2 regions of the Pseudomonas sp. LS2P72 genome follow, and region 2 is predicted to be linked to the other one. Evidence: predicted binding sites of a transcription regulator. Region 2 holds the regulator's gene; the other holds the start of a gene.
What was found. Region 2 encodes sigma-54, which starts transcription at its own class of promoters, with help from an activator protein. Its sites were predicted from a motif close to ANTGGCATNNANNTTGCTNT; they were not measured.

Region 1 (11,383 bases), 640 kb from region 2:
CTCACCACGGCCGGAGACTTTGAACTTGTCGGCGGTGTCGCCTTCTTCAACGCGCAGAGCAACGTTGTAGAGCAGTTCTTTGTCCAGACGCTCTTTGATGTTACGGCTGGTGACGAACTTGCCTTCACGACCGCAGAACGGCGAGTCGTTAACCTGGAAGGTCATGGAAACAGTTGGTTCGTCAACGGTCAGCGGCTTCATCGCTTCGACGTTCAGTGGGTCGCACAGAGTGTCGGAGATGAACAGCGAATCGAAGCCGCTGATGCAGACGATGTCGCCTGCTGCTGCTTCGTCAACGTCTACACGGTGCAGACCGTGGTGACCCATCAGCTTCAGGATACGACCGTTACGGCGCTTGCCGTCAGCATCGATCGCTACAACCTGAGTGTTAGGCTTGATGCGACCACGAGCGATACGGCCAACGCCGATGATGCCCAGGAAGCTGTTGTAGTCCAGTGCCGAGATTTGCATCTGGAACGGACCGTCACGGTCAACTTTCGGCGCAGGTACGTTGTCGACGATCGACTGGTACAGCGGGGTCATGTCTTCAGCCATGGCGGTGTGTTCCAGACCGGCAATGCCGTTCAGGGCCGAGGCGTAGACAACTTTGAAGTCCAGCTGTTCTTCGGTAGCACCGAGGTTGTCGAACAGGTCGAAGATCTGGTCCAGAACCCAGTCCGGACGCGCGCCTGGACGGTCAACCTTGTTGATCACCACGATTGGACGCAGGCCGGCTTCGAAAGCCTTCTTGGTCACGAAACGGGTTTGCGGCATAGGGCCGTCTTGAGCGTCAACCAGCAGCAGAACGGAGTCGACCATCGACATTACGCGTTCAACTTCGCCGCCGAAGTCGGCGTGGCCCGGGGTGTCCACGATGTTGATGTGGTAGCCGTTCCAGTTGATGGCGGTGTTTTTCGCCAGAATGGTAATACCGCGCTCTTTCTCCTGGTCGTTGGAGTCCATCACGCGCTCGTCGTTGAGCTCGTTGCGCTCCAGGGTGCCGGATTGACGCAAGAGTTTGTCTACCAGGGTGGTCTTACCATGGTCAACGTGAGCAATGATGGCGATGTTGCGTAGATTTTCGATCACTTGTGTATCTCGATCAGAGGATTCGGTGTGCTGACAAGTCTTGGCAGCGATTTACAGTAGAGTCAGGCCTTGCCGTTACAGCTTGACGGCAGAGTCGGGGGGCCGGTGACGCAGGCCACAGGCATACAGCCCCGGGCTCTTAGCTCGGTCGATAAACGCGCACATTGGCATGCCCCTCACTGAGCAAATGGTGGGCATGCAGGCGACTCATCACGCCTTTGTCGCAATACAGCAGGTACTGGCGAGTAGGGTCCAGTTCCTTGAAACGAGCGTTCAATGCATAAAACGGCATCGTTTGTACCTCAATGCCAACGAGGCCCAGCGGGTCATCTTCAGCGGCATCCGGATGACGGATATCGATGACGATCTGACCAGCCAGCGCTTCGCTGACTTCTTCGATCTGCAAATCCTGGCCCAATTCGTCGATCACGCGATCGATCGGCACCAGTTTGGCGTTCTCGAGCGCACGCTCAAGTACTGCCATGTCGAACTGTTGTTCTTCGTACTCCACGCGTGGACGCTTGGCGTGGGTCTTGGGGTTCACCGAGATGACCCCGCAGTATTCCGGCATGTGCTTGGCGAAGTCGGCAGTACCGATTTCGTTGGCCAGGTCGATGATGTCCTGCTTGTGACTGGCGATCAGCGGACGCAAGACCAACTTGTCGGTCACGCAGTCGATCACGGACAGGTTCGGCAGCGTCTGGCTCGACACCTGGGAAATCGCTTCGCCGGTGACCAGCGCTTCGATCTCCAGCCGATCGGCAATACGGGAAGCAGCGCGCAACATCATACGCTTCAAAACTACGCCCATATGACTGTTATCGACTTTCCCGAGAATTTCTCCCAGTACTTCCTCGAACGGCACACTGACAAATAACACGCGTTGGGAGCTGCCGTACTTCTTCCAGATGAAATGCGCGACTTCCATAACGCCCAGTTCATGGGCTCGTCCGCCCAGATTGAAGAAGCAGAAATGGCTCATCAGCCCGCGGCGCATGATCTGGTAAGCGGCGACGGTGGAATCGAAGCCACCGGACATCAGAACAAGCGTCTGTTCCAGGGCACCCAGCGGATAACCGCCGATGCTGTTGTGCTGGCTGTGGATCACGAACAACCGTTTGTCGCGAATTTCGAGGCGGACTTCTATTTCCGGCTCTTTCAGCGAGATTCCGGCGGCGCCGCACTGACGACGCAGTTGGCTGCCGACATATTTCTCGACGTCCATCGAGCTGAATTCATGCTTGCCGGCACGCTTGCAGCGCACCGAAAAAATCTTCCCGGCCAACGCGTCACCGAAGTGCTGTTTGCACTTGGCGACGATGTCGTCGAAGTCGCCCAACGGGTATTCATCGACCTGCAGGAAATGCGCGATGCCCGGCATGCAGCTCAGGCGCTCGGTCATCTCCTTCAGGGCTTTGGGCTCGCTGACGCGGGTTTCCAGCTCGAGATTGTCCCACACACCGTTCACCACCACAGCCGGGTCCAGGTCGCGGAGCACGGTACGGATGTTTTTGGCCAACTGGCGGATGAAACGCATCCGTACCGGGCGGCTCTTGATGGTGATCTCAGGGAAGACTTTTACGATTAGTTTCATGAAAACAGCGCGCGCTGGGCCAGCCGAAAAAGGGGGGCGCGGATTATAGCGGAAATTGCTCAAGGTTTAACCAGTTAATGTGCAGAAGGTTTTGCGCGCACCAAAACAGGTCATTTGTGGGATTTGACGCCACATTACAGGGCGCTATTTCCTGCTTTGCTCCGCTTTGCACCTTTATAAGCGTGAAATTGGGGCAAAAAACCCATGGTGGGGCACTGGCATGCAATTTGCTCCCTTGTGAGGCAGGTTGCCTTGGCAGAGTATTCGCGCCGGCATCACCCACATTCTAAGGGCATCCACTACTAAGCCCGAAGCCACCCGGAGGACACTATGTCGAAGTCGGTTCAACTCATCAAAGATCATGACGTCAAGTGGATTGATCTGCGCTTCACTGACACCAAAGGCACTCAGCACCACGTGACCATGCCGGCTCGCGACGCGCTGGATGAAGCTTTCTTCGAAGAAGGCAAAATGTTCGACGGTTCCTCCATCGCTGGCTGGAAAGGCATCGAAGCCTCCGACATGATCCTGATGCCGGACGACAGCACTGCCGTTCTCGACCCGTTCACCGAAGAGCCAACCCTGATCCTGGTTTGCGACGTGATCGAGCCTTCGACCATGCAAGGCTACGACCGTGACCCACGTGCGATCGCCAAGCGTGCCGAGGAATACCTGAAGTCGACCGGTATCGGCGACACCGTATTTGTTGGTCCAGAGCCTGAGTTCTTCATCTTCGACGAAGTGAAGTTCAAGTCCGACATCTCCGGCTCGATGTTCAAGATCTACTCCGAACAAGGTTCGTGGATGTCCGACCAGGACGTGGAAGGCGGCAACAAAGGCCACCGTCCAGGCGTCAAAGGCGGTTACTTCCCGGTTCCGCCGTTCGACCACGACCACGAAATCCGTACCTCCATGTGCAACGCCATGGAAGAAATGGGCCTGGTCATCGAAGTTCACCACCACGAAGTGGCAACTGCTGGCCAAAACGAAATCGGCGTGAAGTTCAACACCCTGGTTGCCAAGGCTGACGAAGTTCAAACCCTGAAGTACTGCGTACACAACGTTGCTGATGCATACGGCCGCACCGCGACCTTCATGCCTAAGCCGCTGTACGGCGACAACGGTTCGGGTATGCACGTTCACCTGTCCATCGCCAAAGATGGCAAGAACACCTTCGCTGGCGAAGGCTATGCCGGCCTGTCCGACACCGCTCTGTTCTTCATCGGCGGCATCATCAAGCACGGCAAGGCGCTGAACGGCTTCACCAACCCGTCGACCAACTCCTACAAGCGTCTGGTCCCAGGTTTCGAAGCTCCGGTAATGCTGGCCTACTCGGCTCGCAACCGTTCCGCTTCGATCCGTATTCCTTACGTGTCCAGCCCTCGCGCTCGCCGTATCGAAGCTCGCTTCCCGGATCCGGCAGCCAACCCGTACCTGGCCTTCGCTGCCCTGGTAATGGCCGGCCTGGACGGTATCCAGAACAAGATCCACCCTGGCGACGCTGCTGACAAAAACCTGTATGACTTGCCGCCTGAAGAGGCGAAAGAGATCCCACAAGTTTGCGGCAGCCTGAAAGAAGCCCTGGAAGAGCTGGACAAAGGTCGTGCGTTCCTGACCAAGGGCGGCGTTTTCAGCGACGACTTCATCGACGCTTACATCGCTCTGAAAAGCGAAGAAGAAATCAAGGTTCGTACCTTCGTACACCCACTGGAATACGAGCTGTACTACAGCTGCTGATCCAGTAGCGCCTGCGCAAGCGGCGTGACAAAAGAGAGGCCTCCTTCGGGAGGCCTTTTTTGTGGGCGTGATTCAGGCCTGACGAAGAACCCCTGTGGGAGCGAGCCTGCTCGCGATAGCATTCGTTCATTCAACATTGATGCTGGATGATCCGCCACCATCGCGAGCAGGCTCGCTCCCACAGGGGTTATGCGGTGTTTGGGTGATTTGGTAAACCATGCCCAAATGTTTACAACTTGGGCTAACTCGCGCCCCTGACCTATGCTGCAACCCAACGCCTTCGCTTCCGGTCAATTTTATGGGTCGTGGTTTTCTACTGATGTTGCTGCTGATCGCCCTGCCCGCCGCAGCGCAGATCTATAAGTACACCGACGCCGACGGCAACACCGCCTACAGCAACCAACCGCCCGATGGCGTGAAGGCTCAGCCGGTCGAGTTGCCGCCGCTTAACAGTGTCGAGCCCCAAGCCCCTTCTGCGCCACCTGTCGAAGCCACCAGCCGCGAACAGCCGCATAGCGCTTACGAGGTGTTGGAGCTGACCAACTTGCCCACTACCGAAGCGCTGCGTGCCAACAACGGCACCTTCACCGTCAACGTGCTGATCAAACCCCGCCTGCAAGGCCCGCATCTGTTCAGGCTGTTGCTGGACGATCAACCTTACGGCCAGCCGAGCAACGTGCCGATCCTGCAACTGGTCAATATTGACCGCGGCACCCATAGCCTTGCGGTGCAGGTGATCGACGGGGAAAACCTCGTGCAGCAAAGCCCCACCGTGACATTCACCGTGCAACGGGCGCATAAGCCGTGAGGCTGTGGCTGCTGATTACCTGCCTGATCACCCTGCCGGTGGCGGCCGAGGTGTTCACCTACGTCGACGCCCAGGGCAATCGGGTCTACACCGATCAGCCAGGTTCCGGCAACGCCAAGCGCGTGCCCATGGCGACGAGTAACCGCATGTCCGCTAACCCTGGCGGCGCAGCACCGGTGATGGCGGGAAAGAAGGCCGATACAAAACCACAGTTCCACTACGACATGCTGAGAGTACTGGTGCCGGAGCCAGACGCTACGGTGCGCAGCAGTGCTGGCGAGATTATTGTCAGCGTCACCAGCGAACCCGGCCTGCAACGCGGCCATCACTACCGATTGCTGCTCGACGGCCAACCCACCGCAGCGCCCGGCCTGAGCCCGGTGTTCGCCCTGAGCAACATCGATCGCGGCAGCCATAACCTCTCCGTTGAAATCCTCGACGAGCAGGGCCGCACGGTCGAACGCACAGCCAATCAGCCGTTCCACATGCTGCGCATCTCCCTCGCGCAGAAGCGCCAGGTCAAACCCTGCGCCCTCGCCGACTACGGCCAACGGCCGGAATGTCCGCTCAAAGACAAACCCGTAGAAGAAAAAAATCCCTTCCTGCGTTTCTTTTAACGCCGCTCAACTTTGCGCACTATATTGGTGCATTTGGATGCACCGTACTCACATCCCAACCCATTTTGGTTCGAAAGTACCCGCCAAAGCTGGCAGAACGCCACGCAAACGAGCGTCAAACGCCCGTTTCAGGCCTTAAACGCTTCTTTTCGGAGCCTTGGTTTGTTTTTTGCATTTTCCTTGTATCGGCGCGTTATTCACGCGCATGCCCTGCTCCAAAAGAGGTCCTGATGACCATTAGCGACGCACTGCATCGATTGCTACTCGACAACCTGACTACCGCCACCATTCTGCTCGACGCCGAACTGCGCCTCGAGTACATGAACCCGGCAGCGGAGATGCTCCTGGCCATCAGCGGTCAGCGTAGCCATGGACAGTTCATCAGCGAGTTGTTCACCGAATCCACCGAGGCGCTGAACTCCCTGCGCCAAGCGGTCCAGCAGGCGCACCCTTTCACCAAGCGCGAGGCGATGCTCACCGCCCTCACCGGCCAGACGCTGACCGTCGACTACGCAGTAACACCGATCCTGGCCAACGGCGCCACGATGCTGCTGCTGGAAGTCCACCCCCGTGACCGCTTGCTGCGAATCACCAAGGAAGAGGCGCAGCTGTCGAAGCAGGAAACCAGCAAGATGCTGGTGCGCGGCCTCGCTCACGAAATAAAGAATCCTCTCGGCGGGATTCGCGGCGCGGCGCAATTGCTCGCCCGCGAACTGCCGGAAGAAAGCCTGCGTGACTATACCAACGTGATCATTGAAGAGGCCGACCGCCTGCGCAATCTGGTCGATCGCATGCTCGGTTCCAATAAGCTGCCGTCACTGGCGATGTGCAACGTCCACGAAGTTCTGGAACGCGTTTGTCACCTGGTGGAGGCCGAAAGCCAGGGCTGCATCACATTGGTGCGCGACTACGACCCAAGCATTCCCGACGTGTTGATCGACCGCGAACAAATGATTCAGGCCGTGCTGAACATCGTGCGAAATGCGATGCAGGCCATCAGCAGCCAGAACGAGCTGCGCCTTGGCCGCATCAGCCTGCGCACCCGCGCCATGCGCCAGTTCACCATCGGCCACGTGCGACATCGTCTGGTGACCAAGATCGAAATCATCGACAACGGCCCGGGCATTCCCGCGGAATTGCAGGAAACCATCTTCTTTCCGATGGTCAGCGGCCGCCCGGACGGTACCGGGCTGGGCCTGGCCATTACCCAGAACATCATCAGCCAGCACCAGGGCCTGATCGAATGTGACAGCCATCCAGGCCACACCACCTTCTCGATCTTTCTGCCACTGGAACAAGGAGCCACATCGACATGAGCCGTAGTGAAACCGTGTGGATCGTCGATGACGACCGTTCTATCCGTTGGGTCCTGGAAAAAGCCTTGCAGCAAGAAGGCATGACCACGCAAAGCTTCGACAGCGCCGATGGCGTGATGAGCCGCCTGGCGCGCCAGCAGCCGGACGTGATCATCTCCGACATCCGCATGCCGGGTGCCAGCGGTCTGGACCTTCTGGCGCGGATTCGCGAACAACACCCACGGCTGCCGGTCATCATCATGACCGCTCACTCCGATCTGGACAGCGCTGTCGCGTCCTATCAGGGCGGCGCGTTCGAATACCTGCCAAAACCGTTCGACGTCGACGAAGCGGTGTCGCTGGTCAAGCGCGCCAACCAGCACGCTCAGGAACAGCAAGGCCTGGAAGTCCCGGTCGCCTTGACCCGTACCCCGGAAATCATCGGCGAAGCGCCAGCGATGCAGGAAGTGTTTCGCGCCATCGGGCGCTTGAGCCACTCCAACATCACGGTGCTGATCAACGGCGAATCCGGTACCGGTAAAGAGCTGGTGGCACACGCGCTGCACCGTCACAGTCCACGGGCGGCTTCGCCGTTCATTGCGCTGAACATGGCGGCGATCCCGAAAGACCTGATGGAATCCGAGCTGTTCGGCCATGAGAAAGGCGCGTTCACCGGCGCGGCCAACCTGCGTCGCGGGCGCTTTGAACAGGCTGACGGCGGCACGCTGTTCCTCGATGAAATCGGCGACATGCCGGCAGACACCCAGACTCGTTTGCTGCGGGTGTTGGCAGACGGCGAGTTCTATCGCGTCGGCGGTCATGTGCCGGTGAAGGTCGATGTGCGAATCATCGCCGCGACTCACCAGAATCTGGAAACCCTGGTGCACGCCGGGAAATTCCGTGAGGACTTGTTCCACCGCCTCAACGTGATCCGCATCCACATTCCACGGTTGTCGGACCGTCGCGAAGACATCCCGACCCTGGCCAAGCACTTCCTCAGTCGCGCCGCGCAAGAACTGGCGGTGGAACCGAAGCTGCTGAAAAGCGAAACCGAGGAATACCTGAAGAACCTGCCGTGGGGCGGCAACGTGCGTCAGCTGGAGAACACCTGCCGCTGGATCACGGTGATGGCTTCGGGTCGCGAAGTGCACATCAGCGACCTGCCGCCGGAGCTGCTGAACCTGCCGCAGGATTCGGCGCCGGTGACCAACTGGGAGCAAGCGCTGCGCCAGTGGGCTGATCAGGCGTTGGCTCGCGGCCAGTCGAGCCTGCTCGACAGCGCCGTGCCGGCCTTCGAGCGGATCATGATCGAAACCGCCCTCAAACACACCGCCGGCCGCCGCCGCGATGCTGCGGTTTTGCTGGGTTGGGGGCGTAATACCCTGACGCGCAAGATCAAGGAATTGGGGATGAAGGTTGATGGTGGGGATGATGATGAGGGGGATGAGGGTTAAACAACCTTTGGCTCTTCGCTGATCTTTAGATCCAATCGCGAGCAGGCTCGCTTCCACAGTGGATTTTGGGTGCTTCACAATTTTGTGATCACCACTGAACCCTGTGGGAGCGAGCCTGCTCGCGATGCTTTTGGGGCCATCGTGCACCGCCGCAATGCACCGTGAACCGCAATCGCGCACGGCAACAGATCCAAAACCCCGCCCGAGTTCACAATCGAACCCCTATCGAAAAAACACGAAAGCCCCGGAATACGGGGCTTTCAACGTTTCAGCGCGACATTCTGTTTCAACTTGTTAAAACCTGGCACGCCCCCTGCAACAGTCCATTCAGTGATTCAGTTCACTACCCGGTTTCGGGGACCTTGGTACAGGCAGGCCGGGGATTCCCCTCTTTTACATCGGGCTCACACCGCAAATAGCGACGAGCCCAAGCAGTTTTGGGGCCCTTGATACAGGCAGGTCAGGGGTTCCTTCTTTACACCGGGCTCACGACGCAATGCGCGAGCCCCGCCGTTTTGGGGACCTTGGTACAGGCAGGCCGGGGATTCCCTCTTTTATTGCTCTCGGAGATGGATCTCCAGCCGCCAGCGGTCATCGACCTCACTACCGGCCCACTCGCCCTGCAGCGGCCGGGCCGCCACCACCGTCAGCAACAACCCCCCATCACTCAAACGCACCCGCCAGTTCACGTCCTTGTCGTTGAGCTTGAGCTGACCTTTCTGTGCCTTGCCTTCAGCCTCGAACAGCAGCGCGAGGCTGCCGTCGACGAACTCGCCGTGAGCCTTGGGTTCGTTGTTGAACCACACCACCAACCCGTCGTTCGTGACCTCGACCTGCTGCAATTCGCTGGGGTCGGGCGTGGTCAGGCGACCGATCATCAGCCCCACCATTACCCCGACAATCGCCAGCGAAGCCATCACTCGCGGGAATAGTTTCGAACGGTTGTCCACGGGCGGCGTAGAATGCCGCTCATCTTTACCTTCGGAGCCGTGCATGTTTCACGTCATCCTTTTCCAACCAGAAATTCCGCCGAATACCGGCAACGTTATCAGGCTGTGCGCCAACAGTGGCTGCCACCTGCATTTGATCGAACCGCTGGGCTTCGAGATGGACGACAAGCGTCTGCGCCGGGCCGGTCTCGATTACCACGAGTATGCCACCCTGCAGCGCCACGCAGATCTTGCCAGCTGTCTGGAAAGCCTCGGTCATCCTCGACTGTTCGCCTTCACCACCAAGGGCTCGCGGCCGTTCCACGATGCCAGCTTCGCCGAGGGCGATGCGTTCCTGTTCGGCCCGGAAAGCCGTGGTTTGCCGGCGGAAGTGCTCGATGCCCTGCCCGGCGAACAGCGCCTGCGCCTGCCGATGCGTGAAGGTTGCCGCAGCCTGAACCTGTCCAACACCGTGGCGGTCGCCGTGTACGAAGGCTGGCGCCAGCTGGGCTTTAAATAACACCGCATAACAAATGTGGGAGCGAGCCTGCTCGCGAAAGCGGTGTGTCAGACGACATTGATGTCATCTGACACTCCCTATTCGCGAGCAGGCTCGCTCCCACATTGAAATTGCTTTGGTGCTTAAAGCCGCTTACTGAACGGTCGGAGTCTCGCCAGCCGCCTGCATGCGTTGCAGTTCTTGTGCGTACAGCGCGTCGAAGTTCACCGGGGCCAACATCAGGGCCGGGAACGAACCGCGGGTGACCAGGCTGTCCAGGGTTTCGCGAGCGTACGGGAACAGGATGTTCGGGCAGAACGCGCCGAGGGTGTGGCTCATCGAAGCGTCGTCGAGGTTCTTGATCAGGAAGATCCCGGCCTGTTGCACTTCAGCAATGAACGCCACTTCGTCGCCGTTCTTCACGGTGACGGACAGGGTCAGCACGACTTCGTGGAAGTCGCCTTCCAGAGCCTTTTGACGGGTGTTCAGATCCAGACCGACGCTCGGTTCCCACTGCTGGCGGAAGATGGCCGGGCTTTTCGGGGCTTCGAAGGACAAGTCACGTACGTAGATGCGCTGCAAGGAGAATTGCGGTGCGGTTTCTTCTTCGCTAGCTGCAGTGTTCTGTTGGTCAGTCATCTCAGATCCTTTCTGATCTTGGGGTCTTATAGGGAAGGCATTCAGCCCTTGAGCAGCGCGTCGAGTTTGCCGGCGCGCTCAAGGGCGAACAAATCATCACAACCACCCACGTGGGTGCTGCCGATCCAGATCTGCGGCACGGACGTACGTCCGGCCTTCTGAGCCATGGCGGCACGCACCTGCGGCTTGCCATCGACCTTGATCTCTTCGAAGGCCACGCCTTTGTTCTCGAGCAGGTACTTGGCTCGCGAACAGTAAGGGCAGTAATCGCTGGAATAGACGACGACGTTGCTCATTTCACTTCACCAGCGGCAGGTTGTCGCCTTTCCAGCTGGAAATACCGCCAGAGAGCTTGGCGGCGATGAAGCCGGACTTCATCAGTTCGCGGGCATGCGTGCCGGCGGTCTGGCCCATGGCGTCGACCAGGATGATGGTCTTGGCCTTGTGCTTTTCCAGTTCGCCGACGCGAGCAGTCAGTTTGTCGTGAGGAATGTTCACCGCGCCAACAATGTGACCGGCGGCGAAATCCTTGTTCGAACGAATGTCGATCACAACGCCCGCGTCCTTGTTGACCAGCCCGGTCAGTTCACCGGTGCTCAGGCTGCGGCCGCCGCCTTGCATCTGATAAGCGATCAGCAACGCCAGCAGTACGACGAAGATACCGACGAGCAGATAGTGGTTAGTGGCAAATTCAATCAGGTGAGCAACCATCGAAGGAGGTT
Region 2 (11,383 bases):
ACCTCTCCCTGGACCATCGCCGAAACTTCTTTCCGTCTGTTGCTCGACACCGCCGCCGATGTCGCACTGCCCTGGCACTGGCGCACCTTTTGTCTGGACCAGGCCTGGCGGCCGTTGCGCGATCTGGAACGCCTCTCTCTGTGTAAATGCCGCCTCAAGCGCTGGCAGAGCTACACCTGGCAACTGGCGACCTGCGAGTTGCAGCCCTCGATTCCTCTCATAGAACTGGTGCAAGGATTTACAGATGACCAAGACACGTATTGAGCGCGACAGCATGGGCGAACTTCAGGTCCCGGTGGACGCCCTCTACGGTGCACAGACTCAACGTGCAGTGGATAACTTCCCCATCAGCGGTAAGCCGATGCCCGTGCAGTTCATTCGCGCGCTGATCCTGGCCAAGGCCGCCGCTGCCCGAGCCAATGTCGAGCTCGAGCAAATCAGTGAATCCCAGGGCACCGCCATCGTCGATGCGGCGCTGGGCCTGCTCCAAAGCGACTTCATGCAGCATTTTCCGGTGGATATTTTCCAGACCGGTTCCGGCACCAGTTCGAACATGAACGCCAACGAAGTGATCGCCACCCTGGCCAGCCGACTACTCGGCGAGCCGGTGAACCCTAACGATCACGTCAATTGCGGCCAAAGCAGTAACGACATCATCCCGACCACCCTGCACGTTAGTGCTGCGTTGGCGTTGCACGAGCAATTGTTGCCGGCACTGGTGCGTCTGGTTCAGGTGATCGAGCGCAAGGCCGAAGAGGTTCATCACCACGTCAAAACCGGTCGCACTCACTTGATGGACGCGATGCCGGTGCGCATGAGCCAGGTGCTCAACGGTTGGGCGCAGCAGCTCAAGGCCAATATCGGTCATCTGCAGGATCTGCTGCCAAGCCTGCAATCCCTGGCCCAGGGCGGCACGGCAGTGGGCACCGGCATCAACGCTCATCCGCAGTTCGCGGCGCGTTTCAGTGAGCAACTGAGCAAGCTGACTCAGGTGCAATTCCAGCCGGGTGAGGATCTGTTTGCGCTGATCGGCTCTCAGGACACGGCGGTCAGCGTTTCCGGTCAGCTCAAGACCACGGCCGTTTCACTGATGAAGATCGCCAACGACCTGCGCTGGATGAACTCCGGCCCGCTGGCGGGTCTTGGTGAAATCGAGCTCGAAGCCTTGCAGCCGGGTTCTTCGATCATGCCTGGCAAGGTCAACCCGGTGATCCCGGAAGCGACCGCCATGGTCGCCGCTCAAGTCATCGGCAATGACACGGTCATCACCATCGCCGGTCAGTCGGGCAATTTCGAGCTGAACGTGATGCTCCCGATCATCGCCCAGAACCTGCTAAGCAGCATCGAGTTGCTGGCCAACTCCAGCCATCTGCTGGGTGAAAAGGCCATTGCCAGCTTCAAGGTCAACGAAGCCAGGCTCAAGGAAGCGCTGTCACGTAACCCGATACTGGTCACCGCACTCAACCCGATCATTGGTTACCAAAAAGCCGCGGAGATCGCCAAGAAGGCCTACCAACAGGGCCGTCCGGTGATCGATGTCGCTCTGGAACACACCGACCTGACACGCAGCCAGCTTGAGGTCTTGCTGGACCCGGAAAAACTCACCGCAGGCGGCGTGTAACCACCGCAACCGCTTTGGAGGCTCACCATGGAACACTGGAAACGCACGATCGAACGGGCAAATCGTTGTTTCATGCTGGGCGAATACGTCGATGCCCGCGAGGCTTACTTGCAGGCATTGGCCCTGGCCCAGGTGTTGTTCGAGCGCTGGGCGGATGCCGACGAAGCGGTGGCGGCCTGCGTGATTTCCCACCACAACCTGGCGGATCTGCATTTGCGTCTGAACCAGCCGGAGGAGAGCGCCGAGTACCTGTGCGCCATCCATCAGCGGTTGTTGCAGACCATGCAGGACCCACGGCTGGCGCCGGCCCTGCGTGAAGCGGCGTTGCGCCAGAGCAGCAAAACCTATGTCGAACTGCTGAATTTCATCAGCGAACACGGTGAATACCCGCGTACGCATCGGTTGCTGCACATCGATGCCGCCTCGCCTGCGCCTCTACATCATGGAGTCCATTGAAATGGCTTTTACCTTGCCTGCCTTGCCCTACGCCTACGACGCCCTGGAACCGCACATCGATGCGCAGACCATGGAAATCCACTACACCAAGCATCACCAGACCTACATCAACAACCTCAACGCAGCGGTTGAAGGCACCGAGTTTGCCGAGTGGCCAGTGGAGAAACTGGTGTCAGCTGTTCAGCAACTCCCGGAGAAGCTACGCGCGGCGGTGATCAATCAGGGCGGCGGGCATGCCAACCACTCGCTGTTCTGGGAAGTGATGGCGCCCAACGGCGGCGGCAATCCTGAAGGCTCCTTGGCTGAGGCGATCGATGAGCAACTGGGCGGCCTGAGCAGTTTCAAGGAAGCCTTCACCAAAGCCGCGCTGACTCGTTTCGGCAGCGGCTGGGCGTGGCTCAGTGTGACGCCGCAAAAGACGCTGGTCGTTGAAAGCAGCGGCAATCAGGACAGTCCATTGATGAACGGCAATACGCCAATCCTCGGCCTGGATGTCTGGGAGCACGCGTATTACCTGCAATACCAAAACCGTCGCCCGGAATACATCAACGCGTTCTACAACGTGATCAATTGGCCTGAAGTCGCTGCGCGCTATCAGGCTGCACTGGTTTAAGACTTCTGCAAAAACAATCCAAGGCTGGCTATGGGCACTGAAACACTGGCGATCGGAAGTGGGCGAATGTTTCGTTACGCATTGGGATCGCTGTTACTGCTGGCAGGCATGACGTTATTGGTTACCCAAGGCTTGGCTTGGCTGGACCTCGAGCCGAAACTGCTGCGCGCGCTGCAAGGCGGGGCGATCTGCGCCTTGGGCACAGCCTTGGGCGCGGTGCCCGTGCTGGTGATTCGACGGATACCTCAGGCGGTCAGTGATACGTTGCTTGGCTTCGGGGCCGGGGTGATGCTCGCGGCGACCGCGTTTTCGTTGATCGTTCCGGGGATCTCTGCCGCTGAAAACCTGGGACTGACGCCTTGGGCGGCCAGCGGACTGATCAGTTTCGGCATCATGCTGGGGGCGTTCGGATTGTTTCTGGTTGATCGCAAAGTGTCGGGTGCGTCGCCGGAAATGCTCGTAGGCATGCTGGAGCGACCCGTCATCCCGCCGCGAATCTGGTTGTTTGTGTTTGCCATCATTGCCCACAACATTCCAGAAGGCATGGCGGTTGGTGTGTCGGCGGGGGGTGGCATGCCCGACGCCGATAGCCTCGCCATGGGTATCGCCTTGCAGGATGTGCCGGAAGGTTTGGTGATCGCGCTGGTACTGGCCGGGGCAGGGATGTCGCGGGTCAAGGCGTTCCTGATGGGTGCTGCGTCAGGTCTGGTCGAGCCGGTCTTCGCGTTGTTGTGCGCCTGGCTAGTGAGTCTGGCCGAATTGTTGTTGCCCTTGGGGTTGGCGCTGGCGGCCGGGGCAATGTTGCTGGTGGTCACCCATGAAGTCATCCCCGAGTCGCGCCGCAATGGTCACGACAAGCTTGCAAGCCTTGGGTTGCTGATCGGGTTTTGTCTGATGATGGTGATGGATACAGCGTTGGCTTGACACTGACTATGTAGCAGCCTTCGGCAGCTGCTACAGGGCGAGGTGTTATTCGCCTTCGCCGAAGTAGTCATTGATCAAATTCACCAAAGCTTGCAGCGCCTCATCAGCCTGCTCACCTTCGGTACTCAGGTGAATTATTGTTCCCTTGCCAGCAGCGAGCATCATCATTGCCATGATGCTTTTTCCGTCGACCGTGGATTCCGGCGTGCGTCCTACCCTGATCGTGCAATCCTTGAACTCACCGGCGACGCCAACGAATTTTGCAGAAGCGCGGGCATGCAGGCCCAGCTTGTTGATGATTTCAATTTCCAGAGCAGGCATCGCGGTGTGAATCCTTTAGCTGAGGTCGCGGTGGCGAACCTGGACGTTCTTCAGAGATTTTTGCAGGGCCTGGGCCAGTCGTTCGGTCAGGTAAACGGAGCGGTGATGGCCGCCGGTGCAGCCAATGGCAATCGTGACATAAGCGCGGTTGCTGGCGGCAAAGCGGGGTAGCCACTTGAGCAAGTATGCGGAAATGTCCTGGAACATCTCTTCGACGTCCGGCTGTGCCGCCAGATACTCGATAACCGGTTGATCAAGCCCGGATTGATCGCGCAACTCTGGCTTCCAATAGGGATTCGGCAGGCAACGCACGTCAAACACCAGATCGGCGTCCACCGGCATGCCACGCTTGAAGCCGAAAGACTCCACCAGGAACGCCGTGCCGGGTTCCGGCTGGTTCAGCAGGCGCAACTTGATGGTATCTCGCAGCTGATACAGGTTCAGGTTGGTGGTGTTTACTTTGAGATCGGCGAGGTCGGCAATCGGCCCGAGCAGGGCGGTCTCATCGTTGATGGCCTCGGCCAGCGAGCGATTGGCATTACTCAGCGGGTGACGACGGCGGGTTTCCGAGAAACGTTTGAGCAAGGTTTCTTCGTCGGCGTCCAGATAAAGCACATCACACTGGATGTGCCGGCTGCGCACTTCTTCCAGCAGTTCGGGAAACCGCGACAAGTGGCTCGGCAAGTTGCGCGCATCGATGGATACGGCAACCAGCGGTTGTGCCAGCTCGGTATGAATCAACGCGCGTTCGGCCAGTTCCGGCAGCAGGCCGGCGGGCAGGTTGTCGATGCAGTAGTAGCCGTTGTCCTCGAGAACATCGAGTGCGGTACTTTTACCTGAGCCGGAGCGGCCACTGACGATGATCAAGCGCATGATTAATGACCGTTTTGCTCGTCCAGGACAACCTGATACAAGGCTTCATTGCTCGGGGCGCTGCGCAGTTTTTCGCGCACTTCCTTGCGGTCGAGCATGCTGGCGATCTGGCGCAGTAACTCCAGGTGCGCATCGGTAGCGGCTTCCGGGACCAGCAGAACGAACAGCAGGTCAACCGGGGCGCCGTCGATTGCGTCGAAATCGATGGGTGCATCAAGGTGCATCAGGGCGCTGATGGGCGAGGTGCAGCCCTTCAGGCGGCAATGGGGGATGGCGATGCCGTTGCCAAAACCGGTTGAACCGAGTTTTTCACGGGCAATCAGAGCCTCGAAGACATCTTGCATCTCCAGATCCGGCACTTCTTTGTGGATAAGGTTGGCAATTTGCTCGAGGGCTTTCTTTTTACTGCCGCCCGGCACGTTCACGAGGGAACGGCCGGGGGTCAGGATGCTTTCAAGTCGGATCATGGGTTGGGAGTGTTAACGACCGGTCGCGCCCTGGAGGAGGCTTTGGGTCTTTTCCTTATGCTTTTTGAGTTGTTTATCCAGCTTGTCGGTCAGTGCGTCGATCGCCGCGTACATATCGGTATGCTCCGCGTTTGCGACCACTTCATTGCCGGGAATATGCAGCGTGGCTTCGATTTTCTGCTTGAGCTTCTCGACCGTCATCGTGACCTGCACGTTGGTGATCTTGTCGAAATGCCTCTCTAATCGTTCGAGTTTTTCGCCGATGTAGGTGCGAAGAGGTTCGGTCACTTCCAGTTGGTGTCCACTGATGTTGACTTGCATACAGCTTCTCCTTCGTTGCCAGTGCATAAAGCGGCAGGCAGAAATGCCTGCCACTGGAACGCTGTGGCGTGGCTCTACATCAACCGCTTGCGTTCGCTCGAAGGCGCGATCCCGAGGGATTCGCGGTACTTGGCGACGGTGCGGCGAGCCACCTGAATGCCTTGTGCCTCCAGTAAACCAGCGATCTTGCTGTCACTCAACGGCTTTTTCTGATTTTCCGCGGCAACCAGTTTTTTGATGATCGCGCGGATCGCCGTGGACGAGCATTCACCGCCCTCGGAGGTGCTGACATGGCTGGAGAAAAAGTATTTCAGTTCATATATGCCCCGAGGGGTATGCATGAATTTTTGCGTGGTCACCCGTGAAATCGTCGACTCGTGCATGCCCACCGCTTCGGCGATGTCATGCAGGACCAGCGGTTTCATGGCCTCGTCGCCGTATTCAAGAAAGCCGCGCTGATGCTCGACGATTTGAGTGGCGACTTTCATCAGGGTTTCGTTGCGGCTTTGCAGGCTCTTGATGAACCAGCGGGCTTCTTGCAACTGATTGCGCATGAAGGTGTTGTCGGCGCTGGTGTCGGCGCGGCGCACGAAACCGGCGTATTGAGCGTTGACCCGCAGTCGTGGCACGGATTCCTGGTTCAGCTCCACCAGCCAACGCTCGTTGTCCTTGCGTACGATCACGTCGGGAACGACGTATTCGGCTTCGCCGGACTCGATTTGCGAGCCTGGGCGCGGGTTGAGGCTCTGCACCAGTTCAATAACCTGGCGCAGTTCGTCTTCCTTGAGCTTCATGCGACGCATCAGTTGGCTGTAGTCGCGGCTGCCGAGCAGATCGATGTAATCGGTGACCAGGCGTTTGGCCTCGACCAGCCAAGGCGTCTTGGCGGGCAACTGGCGCAATTGCAGCAGCAGGCATTCGCCCAGGTTGCGTGCGCCGATGCCAGCGGGTTCGAATTGCTGGATGCGGTGCAGGACGGCTTCGATTTCGTCCAGTTCGATGTCCAGTTCCGGATCGAAGGCTTCGAGAATCTCCTCGAGGGTTTCGTCCAGGTAGCCCTGATTGTTGATGCAGTCGATCAGGGTCACGGCGATCAGTCGATCGGTGTCGGACATCGGAGCCAGGTTCAGTTGCCACAGCAGGTGGCTTTGCAGGCTTTCGCCGGCCGATGTCCGGGTGGTGAAGTCCCACTCGTCGTCATCGTTGCTCGGCAGGCTGCTGGCGCTGGTCTGGTAGACGTCTTCCCACGCGGTATCCACGGGCAGTTCGTTGGGGATGCGCTCGTTCCAGTCGCCTTCCTCGAGGTTATCAACCGTCGGGGCGGTTTCCTGGTAGGAGGGTTCCTGAATGTCGACGTTGGGTTGCTGTTCGGCTTTGTCGGCCAAGGGGTCGGCGTTATCGAAGTCGTCGCCTTCTTCCTGGCGTTCGAGCATCGGATTGGACTCCAGGGCCTCCTGGATTTCCTGTTGCAGGTCCAGGGTCGACAATTGGAGCAGGCGGATGGCCTGTTGCAGCTGCGGTGTCATCGTCAGCTGCTGGCCCATTCTCAAGACTAGCGATGGTTTCATGGCAGGGGCTTAACACCTTATTCGCCGGCGCACATGCGCCATCCACTACAGGGCGCCGGAGCGCCAAACATAAGCAAATTATATGCCCGAAACTGCAGCGTTTGCCTAGAGCGCTGTAACAATAAAAAAATATTGATTTTTTATTGAGACAAGCGCCCGGGCAACCAGCCAGACACCTCAGTGCTTACAGGCGGAACTCATGGCCCAGATACACTTCCTTGACCAGGTCGTTGGCCAGGATGGTGGCAGAGTCGCCTTCGGCGATCAGTTGGCCATCGTTGACGATGTAGGCGGTTTCGCAGATATCCAGGGTTTCACGGACGTTGTGGTCAGTGATCAGCACGCCAATGCCCTTGGCCTTGAGGTGGTAGATGATCTGTTTGATATCGCCCACCGAAATCGGGTCCACGCCAGCGAAAGGTTCGTCGAGCAGGATGAATTTCGGGTTGGTAGCCAGGGCCCGGGCAATTTCCACGCGGCGGCGTTCACCACCGGACAGGCTCATCCCGAGGCTGTCGCGGATGTGGCTGATGTGGAATTCCTGCAGCAGGCTTTCCAACTCTTTGCGACGGCCGGCCTTGTCGAGTTCCTTGCGGGTCTCGAGGATCGCCATGATGTTGTCGGCTACCGAGAGTTTGCGGAAGATCGATGCTTCTTGCGGAAGATAGCCGATACCGGCCTTCGCACGACCGTGCATAGGCTGGTGGCTGACATCCAGGTCGTCAATCAGTACGCGGCCCTGATCGGCCTGTACCAGGCCGACAATCATGTAAAAGCAGGTGGTCTTGCCAGCGCCGTTGGGACCTAGCAGGCCGACAATCTGACCGCTGTCGATCGACAGACTGACGTCACGCACGACCTGGCGGCTCTTGTAGCTCTTGGCCAGATGCTGAGCTTTCAGAGTTGCCATTACTGGGCCTTTTGCTCGTCGGTTTTCTTCTTCGGCTGGATCACCATGTCGATGCGCGGGCGCGACTCGGTGACCTTGTTGCCCGTCGCGCGACCGGCGCTCGCAAGCTTTTTCACCGTGTCGTAGACGATTTTCTCGCCTTGGGTGACGTTGTTGTCCTTGTCGATGACTTTGGCACGATCGATCAACACGACGCGGTTTTGCGATGCGTGGTACTGGATGGTCACTCCGTAGCCCTGAACCGGCTTGGTGTCGCCAGCCGTCTGCATCTGCTCGAAGTAGGCCAGATTGCCCACCGAAGTCACCACGTCGATGTCGCCGGCCGGGGTGCGGGTGATGGTCACAGTATTGCCTTTAACAATCATCGAGCCCTGGGTAATGATCACGTCACCTTTATAGGTGGCAACACCATTCTTGTCGTCCAGTTGGGCGTCGTCGGCCTGGATGCGGATAGGCTGCTCTTGATCGTTCGGCAGAGCCCAGGCGCTCACGCTTCCCAGTGCTGCGCTCAGACCGAGCAAAATAGGGAGGGTTTTAACGAGCCTCATACTGTCCTCTTACGTTAGATAGCAGGTGTATCCTGCTTTCTTTCAAATACGCTTTCATTCCCTTGCCAGTCGACACACCACCAGCGCCGTCGATTCTAACGGGTTGCTCGGTCTGCGCATATTGCCGCTGCGGGAACACTGTCATGCGGGTGGTGGTAATCAGGGTCTTGCGGTTTTTCTCGTCGAAACGCGTGATGCGCACCGAGTCAATCAGTTCGACCTGAGTGCCGTCGGGATTCACTTCGCCGTGCTCGCTCTGGACATGCCACGGAAACTCGGTGCCGCGGAACAGGTTCAGGTCGGGATTGGTCAGCAGCGTCACTTCGGTGGCTTTCAGGTGTTCAACCTTGTCGGACGTCATTTCGTATTGCAGTTTGCCGTCCGGCAGGAATTGCACGCTGTGGGCGTTGATCGCGTAATAGTCGATCGCGGTTTCATCGATCTTTGCCACCGGCTGGTCGAGAAAGCGTTCCGGGCTGATGTTCCAGTAGCCGACCGCCGCGAATATCGCTGCGATGCAACCGAACACCAGGAATTTGCGAATCTTTTTGCTCAGCATAGTTGGCTCACAGGTACGCGGCGTTTGCCGCATCGAGGCGGCCCTGCGCGTGCAGGATCAATTCGCAGAATTCGCGAGCGGCACCCTCGCCGCCGCGGGCCTGGGTGATGCCGTGGGCGTGTTCACGGACGAAACTGGCAGCGCTTGCCACCGCCATGCCCAGGCCTACGCGGCGAATCACCGGCAGGTCCGGCAGGTCGTCGCCGAGGTAGGCGACTTGCTCATAGCTTAGGTTGAGTTGGGCAAGAAGCTCGTCGAGCACCACCAGTTTGTCTTCGCGCCCCTGGTACACATGTGGAATACCGAGGTTCTTCGCTCGTCGCTCGACCACCGGGGTCTTGCGGCCGCTGATGATAGCGGTCTGCACGCCGGCTGCCATCAACATCTTGATGCCTTGGCCGTCGAGGGTGTTGAACGTCTTGAATTCGCTGCCGTCTTCGAGGAAGTACAGGCGTCCGTCGGTCAGTACGCCATCGACGTCGAAAACCGCCAGTTTGATGTTCTTGCCGCGTTGCAGCAGGTCGGTGCTCATTACATTACTCCTGCACGCAGCAGGTCGGACAGGTTGAAGGCGCCGATCGGACGGTCCTCCTTGTCCACCACTACCAGCGCGTTGATTCGATGGTCTTCCATGATTTTCAGGGCTTCGGCTGCCAGCATATCGGCCCGGGCGGTCTTGCCATGAACAGTCATGACCTCGTCGATGGTCGTATGGTGGATGTCGATGGTCCGGTCAAGGGTGCGGCGCAAGTCGCCGTCGGTGAAGATCCCGGCCAGTTTGCCATCGGCCTCCACAATAGCGGTCATACCCAGGCCCTTGCGGGTCATTTCCATCAAGGCGTCCTTGAGTAGCGTGCCACGTTGCACCTGGGGCAGTTCTGCGCCGGCGTGCATGACGGTTTCCACTTTCAGCAGCAGGCGTCGGCCAAGCGCGCCGCCGGGGTGGGAAAAGGCGAAATCTTCAGCGGTAAAACCGCGGGCTTCCAGCAGCGCAACGGCCAGGGCGTCGCCCATGACCAGCGCGGCAGTGGTCGACGAGGTCGGTGCCAGGTTGAGCGGACAGGCTTCGTGCTCGACGTGCACGTTGAGGTTGACCTCGGCAGCTTTCGCCAGCGGTGAGTCAGGGTTGCCAGTCATGCTGATCAATTGAATGCCCAGGCGCTTGATCAGCGGCAGCAGGGTGACGATTTCATTGGTGGAGCCGGAGTTCGACAGCGCCAGGATGATGTCGTCGCGGGTGATCATGCCCATGTCGCCGTGGCTGGCTTCGGCTGGGTGCACGAAAAAAGCCGTGGTGCCGGTGCTGGCCAGGGTGGCGGCGATCTTGTTGCCGATGTGCCCCGATTTGCCCATGCCGACCACGACCACGCGCCCTTTGCTGGCCAGAATCATCTCGCAAGCGCGTACGAAATCTGCGTCGATACGGGGCAACAAGCCTTTTACGGCTTCCAGTTCGAGGCGGATGGTGCGTTGTGCTGATTGAATCAGGTCGCTGGATTGGCTCATGTCAGAAATCGTATAGCCTGATGAAAAGGCGGCGATTATAACGGTAATGATCGAAACCCTCACGCAAGTTCGTCGCGCTTTGTCATTCCCTGTTACCGAATACCCCTTAATAGAAGCTTTTACCCCGTCATCTTGCTCAACATGGCCCGGCTTGGGCCTTGGGCGCTTGGCATTTGCAGTGATATAGTTCGCCGCCAGTTCGGCCTGCCCGGGAGGCATGTGCTTTCGCCAGAAAGTCAGGCGTCCGAGTGAGAGGCTGCATCGCAAGGAGTTTAGATGAGTGCCGATAAAGCCTACGCGGTCGAGCTGAAGGGACTGACCTTCAAGCGCGGAACGCGCAGCATTTTCAATAACGTCGATATACGTATCCCGCGCGGCAAGGTCACCGGCATCATGGGACCTTCCGGGTGCGGCAAGACTACGCTGTTGCGGCTGATGGGCGCACAGTTGCGGCCCACCAAAGGCGAAGTCTGGGTCAATGGACAGAATCTGCCGAAGCTGTCGCGCAGTGATCTGTTCGATGCGCGAAAGCACATGGGCGTGCTGTTTCAGAGTGGTGCACTGTTCACCGATCTCGATGTGTTCGAGAACGTCGCCTTTCCGCTGCGCGTTCATACCGAACTGCCGGAAGAAATGATCCGGGACATTGTCCTGCTCAAATTGCAGGCCGTGGGCTTGCGTGGCGCCATCGACCTG

Region 1: glnA (glutamate--ammonia ligase) is a predicted target of sigma-54. The motif match lies at 2,898-2,917, and genes of this name have one in related genera.

The regions. Positions count from the first base shown of each region.
Region 1 covers NZ_CM142708.1:188,086-199,468, forward strand. The annotation lists gene typA (translational GTPase TypA) at 1-1,089, opposite strand, end outside; gene thiI (tRNA uracil 4-sulfurtransferase ThiI) at 1,229-2,683, opposite strand; gene glnA (glutamate--ammonia ligase) at 3,014-4,420, shown strand; gene ACYZUA_RS00775 (DUF4124 domain-containing protein) at 4,719-5,228, shown strand; gene ACYZUA_RS00780 (DUF4124 domain-containing protein) at 5,225-5,845, shown strand; gene glnL (nitrogen regulation protein NR(II)) at 6,076-7,161, shown strand; gene ntrC (nitrogen regulation protein NR(I)) at 7,158-8,594, shown strand; gene ACYZUA_RS00795 (hypothetical protein) at 9,149-9,589, opposite strand; gene ACYZUA_RS00800 (tRNA (cytidine(34)-2'-O)-methyltransferase) at 9,588-10,043, shown strand; gene secB (protein-export chaperone SecB) at 10,176-10,661, opposite strand; gene grxC (glutaredoxin 3) at 10,703-10,957, opposite strand; gene ACYZUA_RS00815 (rhodanese-like domain-containing protein) at 10,959-11,372, opposite strand.
Region 2 covers NZ_CM142708.1:5,935,147-5,946,529, reverse strand. The annotation lists gene ACYZUA_RS27360 (FagA protein) at 1-264, shown strand, start outside; gene ACYZUA_RS27355 (class II fumarate hydratase) at 245-1,621, shown strand; gene ACYZUA_RS27350 (hypothetical protein) at 1,649-2,077, shown strand; gene ACYZUA_RS27345 (superoxide dismutase) at 2,079-2,690, shown strand; gene ACYZUA_RS27340 (ZIP family metal transporter) at 2,721-3,614, shown strand; gene ACYZUA_RS27335 (HPr family phosphocarrier protein) at 3,660-3,935, opposite strand; gene rapZ (RNase adapter RapZ) at 3,951-4,808, opposite strand; gene ptsN (PTS IIA-like nitrogen regulatory protein PtsN) at 4,811-5,275, opposite strand; gene hpf (ribosome hibernation-promoting factor, HPF/YfiA family) at 5,288-5,596, opposite strand; gene ACYZUA_RS27315 (RNA polymerase factor sigma-54) at 5,671-7,164, opposite strand; gene lptB (LPS export ABC transporter ATP-binding protein) at 7,349-8,074, opposite strand; gene lptA (lipopolysaccharide transport periplasmic protein LptA) at 8,074-8,622, opposite strand; gene lptC (LPS export ABC transporter periplasmic protein LptC) at 8,609-9,181, opposite strand; gene ACYZUA_RS27295 (KdsC family phosphatase) at 9,189-9,713, opposite strand; gene ACYZUA_RS27290 (KpsF/GutQ family sugar-phosphate isomerase) at 9,713-10,687, opposite strand; gene ACYZUA_RS27285 (ATP-binding cassette domain-containing protein) at 10,964-11,383, shown strand, end outside.